3 regions of the Exiguobacterium alkaliphilum genome follow, and region 1 is predicted to be linked to each of the others. Evidence: predicted binding sites of a transcription regulator. Region 1 holds the regulator's gene; each other region holds the start of a gene.
The links. The regulator LexA, encoded in region 1, represses DNA repair genes until DNA is damaged. The targets are predictions, from matches to a motif close to CGAACATATGTTCG.
Positions count from the first base shown of each region.

Region 2: KB235_RS06325 (Y-family DNA polymerase) is a predicted target of LexA. The motif match lies at 1,110-1,123, and genes of this name have one in related genera.
Region 3: uvrB (excinuclease ABC subunit UvrB) is a predicted target of LexA. The motif match lies at 1,108-1,121, and genes of this name have one in related genera.

Region 1 is NZ_CP073101.1:1,625,747-1,628,020, reverse strand. Features, by position in the region: gene KB235_RS08405 (YneB family resolvase-like protein) at 1-202, opposite strand, end outside; gene KB235_RS08400 (hypothetical protein) at 275-508, opposite strand; gene lexA (transcriptional repressor LexA) at 713-1,333, shown strand; gene KB235_RS08390 (metal-binding protein) at 1,333-1,773, shown strand; gene glnA (type I glutamate--ammonia ligase) at 1,866-2,274, opposite strand, start outside.
Region 2 is NZ_CP073101.1:1,209,924-1,212,197, forward strand. Features, by position in the region: gene KB235_RS06325 (Y-family DNA polymerase) at 1-1,092, opposite strand, end outside; gene secA2 (accessory Sec system translocase SecA2) at 1,342-2,274, shown strand, end outside.
Region 3 is NZ_CP073101.1:1,167,695-1,169,968, forward strand. Features, by position in the region: gene KB235_RS06105 (MIP/aquaporin family protein) at 1-87, opposite strand, end outside; gene KB235_RS06110 (sulfite exporter TauE/SafE family protein) at 206-1,042, opposite strand; gene uvrB (excinuclease ABC subunit UvrB) at 1,175-2,274, shown strand, end outside.

The sequences.
Region 1 (2,274 bases):
GGTTCGAGGCGGATACGTGTTCGAGTAAGTCGAGGAGCCCGCCACGGTTCACTTCGTATCCGCTCTCTTGTTCGGTGATGACATCGACGACGTCGGCCTCGAGCCGACGCGCCATCCGCGTCAATTCGTCGACTTGGCGATCAAGAGACGTCTCTTGCGCCGCCTTGTTCGTCGATACGCGACAATAAATGACGACTCGCATCTCGTCACTTCCTTTCTTTCCATTCCCTATCTACGATACACAGGAACGGGGGCGTTTCGCAAACAGAAACGATTATTCCGAGGCGAACCAAGTCGTCTTGCGCTCTTGCTTTTCAGCCCGCTCAGCGATGATGCGCGCTTCGAGCGTCTCCGCTTCCGTCTTGGCAACTTCCGCCTCGATGCTACGCGTGTCTTCGACGACCGGCGCCGCCACGTCCACTTGTCTCATTTCTCCGACCATAAAAAATGCGAACATCCCTACTACCAACAATCCGACTAAAATGATTCCATTCACTGTATCTTTCATTAAATTTCGCCTCCGTATCATAGGAATACACGTTCCCAAGAACGTTTGTTCGTTTATCTGTTCTCATCATAAAACAGGAACTTCTGTTCGGTCAAGCTAAAAAAACGAACGAATGTTTGTGCGCTCATGTGTTCTATGTTAAACTTAGACCATAAAGAATAGGATGCGTTCGCAGGATATTCGACATAATCGAGGTGACTTCCATTGAAAAAAATGTCAGCAAGACAACAGCAGATACTTGATTTTATAAAAGACGAGGTCCGCACCAAAGGTTATCCGCCTTCGGTCCGTGAAATCGGTGAAGCCGTCGGTTTGGCCTCAAGCTCGACCGTCCACGGTCATTTGGACCGTCTTGAAAAGCGCGGCCTTATCCGCCGTGACAAGACGAAACCGCGGGCAATCGAGATTTTGAGCGATGACACGGTCGTCATCGAAGACCACGACGCCGTCACGTACGTCCCGGTCATCGGGAAAGTCACGGCCGGTACACCGATCACTGCAATCGAGAACGTGGAAGAACATTTCCCGCTCCCGACACACATGGTCGGCGCCGATAACGTCTATATGCTTTCTGTCTCAGGAGATTCGATGGTTAACGCCGGAATCTTAGATGGAGACCGGGTGCTCGTGCGTCAACAAAGCACAGCCGACAATGGAGAGATTGTCGTCGCGATGACCGACGAAGGCGAGGCGACCGTCAAACGCATCTATAAAGAAGCTTCGAAAATCAGACTGCAACCAGAGAACGACGAGCTCGAGGCGATGTATTTTGATAACGTGTCGATTTTAGGGAAGGTCATCGGTGTATACCGGACGATTCATTAATGGCGAGTGGTAAGACGCATACGCGTACGAATTTCGTGGCAATCGGAGCTTTAGCGATTGCCACGCCTTTTATTGAACTCGATGTCCCGCTCGCCCTCCTTCTCGGCGCGATCGTCGGGACGCTCTGGCTCTCCCCGGACCTCGATTTGAAATCGGACGCCTATTTCCGTTGGGGGCCGCTCCGTGGATTTTGGTTGCCTTACGTGAAACTCATGCCGCACCGGTCGTTGTTTTCGCACTTACCGGTACTGAGCGACTTGATTCGCGTCATCTATCTCGGTTTCCCGCTTGTCATTCTGCTCACGTTCACGCCGTACGAGACGGCGGCGATCGCTTGGCTCGACGAGTTCGGCTTGTCGTTCTTCCTCGGGCTCACGTTCGCGACGACGTTACATACGACGCTCGACTATACGTCCACGTTTTTCAAACGTGCGTTCTAATCAGGACGTCTCCACTCGGGGACGTCCTTTTAAACGCGCAAAAAAAAGCGCCCGTGCTTTCCGAAGAAGGCACGAGCGCTTTTTTGCTTGGATTAGTAGAGCGTCATATACTGATCGCGTTCCCACTCTGTCACTTGCATACGGAACATGTCCCACTCGATCTCTTTCAATTCGAGGAAGTGTTCGCCGATATGCTCGCCGAGTGAGTCCATGACGACTTTGTCGCCACGAAGTACTTCGAGTGCGTCGAAGAGCGTCGCTGGAAGATCATCGATTCCGTTCGCGACACGCTCAGGCTTGTCCATCACGTAGATGTTGCTGTCGATTGGTTTTGGAGCAACCAAATCTTTCTCGATTCCGTCGAGGCCAGAAGCCAAGAGTGACGAGAGCGCGAGGTACGGGTTCGCCGCCGGGTCGACCGAACGTACTTCGATACGCGTCGAGAGGCCACGGGCCGCCGGGACACGAACGAGTGGTGAACGGTTGCGGGCGCTCCACGCT
Region 2 (2,274 bases), 420 kb from region 1:
TGGCTCGAGCTTGCCGAGGGCGACCGAGACGTAGCGGACGGCCTCGGTCTCGTCCCAACTGTCGAGGAAGAGCGTCAACAAGACCGGCAAGAAGTCCTGCTCGTCCGCCGTGAAGCGGTCGAGCTTTTTTTGTTTACTGAAGCCGCGCCGTTCACTCGTCCGCGTATAGCGCACGCCGAGATGGACACTCCCACCGACGAGCCCGGCTTGCCGAGTGCGCATCCCGACCTCGACGGCAATCGCCTGCAAGACGAGCCGAATCGAGGCGTAGGTCGTGTAATCTTTCATGAGCGTGATGCCGTGCCCAATCGTCCGCGGTCGTTGCCGCTGCGCCCCGAACAACGAGCTCGGGGGCAGAATCGTCGGCGATTCGTCGATGCCCCAGGCGTGATGCCACAGCTCGGCGCCGATGACGCCGAATTTCTCGTGCAACACGTCGAGCGGATAGTGAGCGAGGTCCCCGATCGTGAAGATGCCGAGCCGTTGCAAGTGGACGGCCATCTTCGCCCCGACGCCCCACATCTTCTCGATCGGGGCCGGATGGATCATCTTTTCGACATCGTGGAGGAGGCACCGGGCGACACCCGTCTTCTTCCCGTGCAAATCGAGGACGAGCTTGGCGAGGACGTTGTTCGGCCCGATGCCGATCGTGACCGGGATGCCCGTATAGCGGAAGACGGTCGAGCGGATGAGGCGGGCGACGTGCTCGTCATTCCCGAACAGCCGCTCGGTGCCGGTCAAATCGACGAGCGTCTCGTCAATCGAGTAGACGCGAATCGCTTCGGGCGGCGCGAACTGGTGCAGGATGTGGACGATTTGCACGGAAACGTTCAAGTAATGGCTCATCCGCGCCTCGGCGTAGAGGACGTGCTTTCGATCCTGCCAAGGCAAGCGATCGATGTGGAACCGCCTCGATCCGGTCTTGATGCCGAGCCGTTTCATCGGCGGGGTCGCGGCGAGGACGAGCGCGCCGCTGTCCTCGAGGTTCGACAGCACGACGAGCTTTGTCTTGTACGGGTTCAGGTTGCGAGCGGCACACTCGCAGCTCGCGTAGAAGGAGACGCTGTCGATACAAAAAATCCGACGACGCATCGTCATCACTCCTTTTACGAACAAATGTTCTGTTTTTTTCATCGTAACACGGTCTCATCCCGTCTCAAATACTAATTTGAAAATAAATTTGTAAACACTTTTTGAAAATTACCCAATTTTTATATGAATTTCATAAATCAAAAACCATCTTTTAGGAAGATTTCGTAAAAAAGTCTCCGAAATGGTCCAGTTTTCGCTATAATAGACGGGTATGGAATTGACGAATGTGAGATAGATGGAGGCTATAACGTGATCCAATTTGTAAAACAATTGACGAATGATCAAAGCCGGCGCTTGAAAGGGTACGAACGACGCGTCGCACGCATCAACGACTTAGAACAAACAATCCAATCCCTCTCGGACGACGAGATGCGGACCTATACCGATACATTGAAACAACGAATCGCGGACGGGGCGAAAGTCGACGACATCGCCGAAGAAGGGTTCGCCCTCGTCCGTGAGGCGGCCGTGCGCGTCTTAGGCATGCGTCACTATGACGTCCAGCTCATCGGTGGCTTTGCCCTCCTTGAAGGAAACATCTCGGAGATGCCGACCGGGGAAGGGAAGACGCTCGTCGCGGCGCTCCCGAGTTACGTCAAGGCGCTCGAAGGAAAAGGCGTCCACGTCATCACCGTGAACGAATACCTCGCGACGCGTGACGCGAACCAAATCGGACAGATCCATGACTTCCTTGGCCTCACGGTCGGGTTGAACGTGCCGGAAATGGAGCCGGACGCGAAGCGTGAGGCGTATCAGGCCGACATCACGTACGGCGTCGGGACCGAGTTCGGGTTCGACTACTTGCGTGACCACTTGGTCGGTGCACCGGAAGAGCGCGTCCAGCGCCCGTTCCATTTCGCCATCATCGATGAAGTCGACAGCATCTTGATTGACGAGGCGAAGACGCCGCTCATCATCGCCCAAAAAGACCGCTCACACATCCGCTTGAAGGCGCTCGCGCAACGCGTCGTCACCGAGTTCGACGAAGCCGACTACGAGGTCGACCTCGAGTCGAAATCGACGGCGTTCACGGAGTCGGGCATCTTGAAGATTGAAGACATGTTTGCCATCGACAACTTGTTCAGCGCCGAGCATCAAGTGTTGTACCATTACCTCGTGCAGGCGCTCCGGGCGAACGTCTTGTTCGAGCTCGACGTCGACTATATCGTCAAAGAAGACAAG
Region 3 (2,274 bases), 460 kb from region 1:
ATGACGGAGGACGACGCCGGCGACGACACCGTTACCGAGCAAGATGAGTAGCATTGTACCAATAATTTCGCTGACGAATGCTGACATGTGATACTCCCCTTTCCCATATTGAATTTTGACTTACCACTTCATTATATCCCCCAATTGAAAGCGCTTCAAAACAAAGATATTCAAAAAAACCACTTTTTTATTTTCAAAGTGGCTTTCACTTGGTAAAACGCCCGATGAAATCGGCGGTGATACCGACGATAAAAACGAAAAGGACGCCTAGACTCATATACGTGAACGGCATCCAAAGTTGCGTCATCAAGTCGAGTGTGATCGAGACGATGACCACGCCATACAACAAGGCGAGGCGGCGTGAAATCTCTTTCTCACGATAACGGCTCGTCACCGTCGCGCCGAGCGGGGCCCCGATGAACGCGCCGAGGATGAGCGCGGCCGGGACAAGGAAGTCGAGCGTGAGCGACGGCAAATAGCTGACGAGTCCTCCGAACGCGATGAACAAGACGGCGGCGAGGCTCGTCCCGACAGCCCGGTGCGTCGAGTAGCCGAGCCAGCTGACGAGGAGCGGGACGATGATGAAGCCGCCGCCGATGCCGAGGAGCGCAGACAACAGCCCGGCGATCGCCCCGATGACACCCGCGGCGACGGTCGTGTTTTCTTTCGGTCGGCGTTTCGATGTTTTCTTTAAGAGCGTAACGGCAAAATAAGATAGGATAGCGAGATAGAACACGTTCAGCAGCCAATCACTCGTACCGGAGAAGGCGAGGACGAGCCGGCTCGACAGTTGGGCCGTCACGGCACCAGTCAGTCCGATGAGGAGCCCGGTCGTCCAGGAGACGTTGCCGAGCGACGTATGCCGCTTCGCACCGGCGAGGCTCGTGCCGACGACGAAGAGCAGAGACGTCGCGACCGCCTCGGCCGCCGTATAACCGCTGAACAACAGCACCGGGACGATGATGACCCCGCCGCCGATGCCGAAGAACCCGGACAAGGCGCCGACGACGGCGCCGAGCGGGATGAAGAGGAGAGACCACACGTCAACCAACTCGTTTCTACATAGATTCATCCTTTATCATAACGGAATGGGCGACATTTCAGAAGCGAATATTTGTTCGTGTATGTGCTATAATCAAATCAATTATGTAGGAACAGAAAGTGAGGAATCATCATGGAATCGATCCCGTTCGCATTACAATCGGAATATACGCCGGGAGGTGACCAACCGGAAGCGATTCGACAGCTCGTCGAAGGCGTCAACCGTGGCGACCGCTACCAGACGTTGCTCGGGGCGACCGGCACCGGCAAGACGTTCACCGTCTCGAACGTCATCCAAGAAGTGAAGAAGCCGACGCTCGTCTTAGCCCACAACAAGACGCTCGCCGGCCAGCTCTACTCGGAGTTCAAAGAGTTCTTCCCGAACAACGCCGTCGAATACTTCGTCAGTTATTACGACTATTACCAGCCGGAAGCGTACGTTCCGTCGACGGACACGTTCATCGAGAAAGACGCGTCGATTAATGATGAGATCGACAAACTACGTCACTCGGCGACGTCCGCCTTGTTCGAGCGGGACGACGTCATCATCGTCGCCTCGGTGTCGTGCATCTATGGTCTCGGTAACCCGGAAGAGTACCGCAGTCTCGTCCTCAGTCTCCGTGTCGGAAAAGAGATGGGACGCGATGAGATGCTTCGGAAGTTGATCGACATTCAATATGAACGAAACGACATCGATTTTCAGCGTGGACGTTTCCGCGTACGGGGCGACGTCGTCGAGATTTTCCCGGCGTCTCGTGACGAGCATTGTATGCGCGTCGAATTTTTTGGTGACGAGATTGACCGGATTCGGGAGATGGATCCGCTCACCGGTGAGATTATCGCCGACCGTGAGCACGTCGCCATCTTCCCGGCGTCCCACTTCGTCACGCGTGACGAGAAATTGCAAAAAGCGATCGTCAACATCGAAGCCGAGCTCGAAGAACAGCTCGAGAAGTTCCGTGAAGAAGGGAAACTGCTCGAGGCGCAACGTCTCGAACAGCGGACGCAATACGACTTAGAGATGATGCGGGAGATGGGCTACTGTTCAGGGATTGAGAACTATTCACGACACTTGAACCTGATGCCTGAAGGCGCGACGCCATATACGCTCATCGACTACTTCCCGAAAGACTTCCTGCTCGTCGCCGATGAGTCGCACGTGACGCTCCCGCAAGTGCGTGGGATGTATAACGGCGACCAGGCACGGAAACAAGTGCTCGTCGACCATGGCTT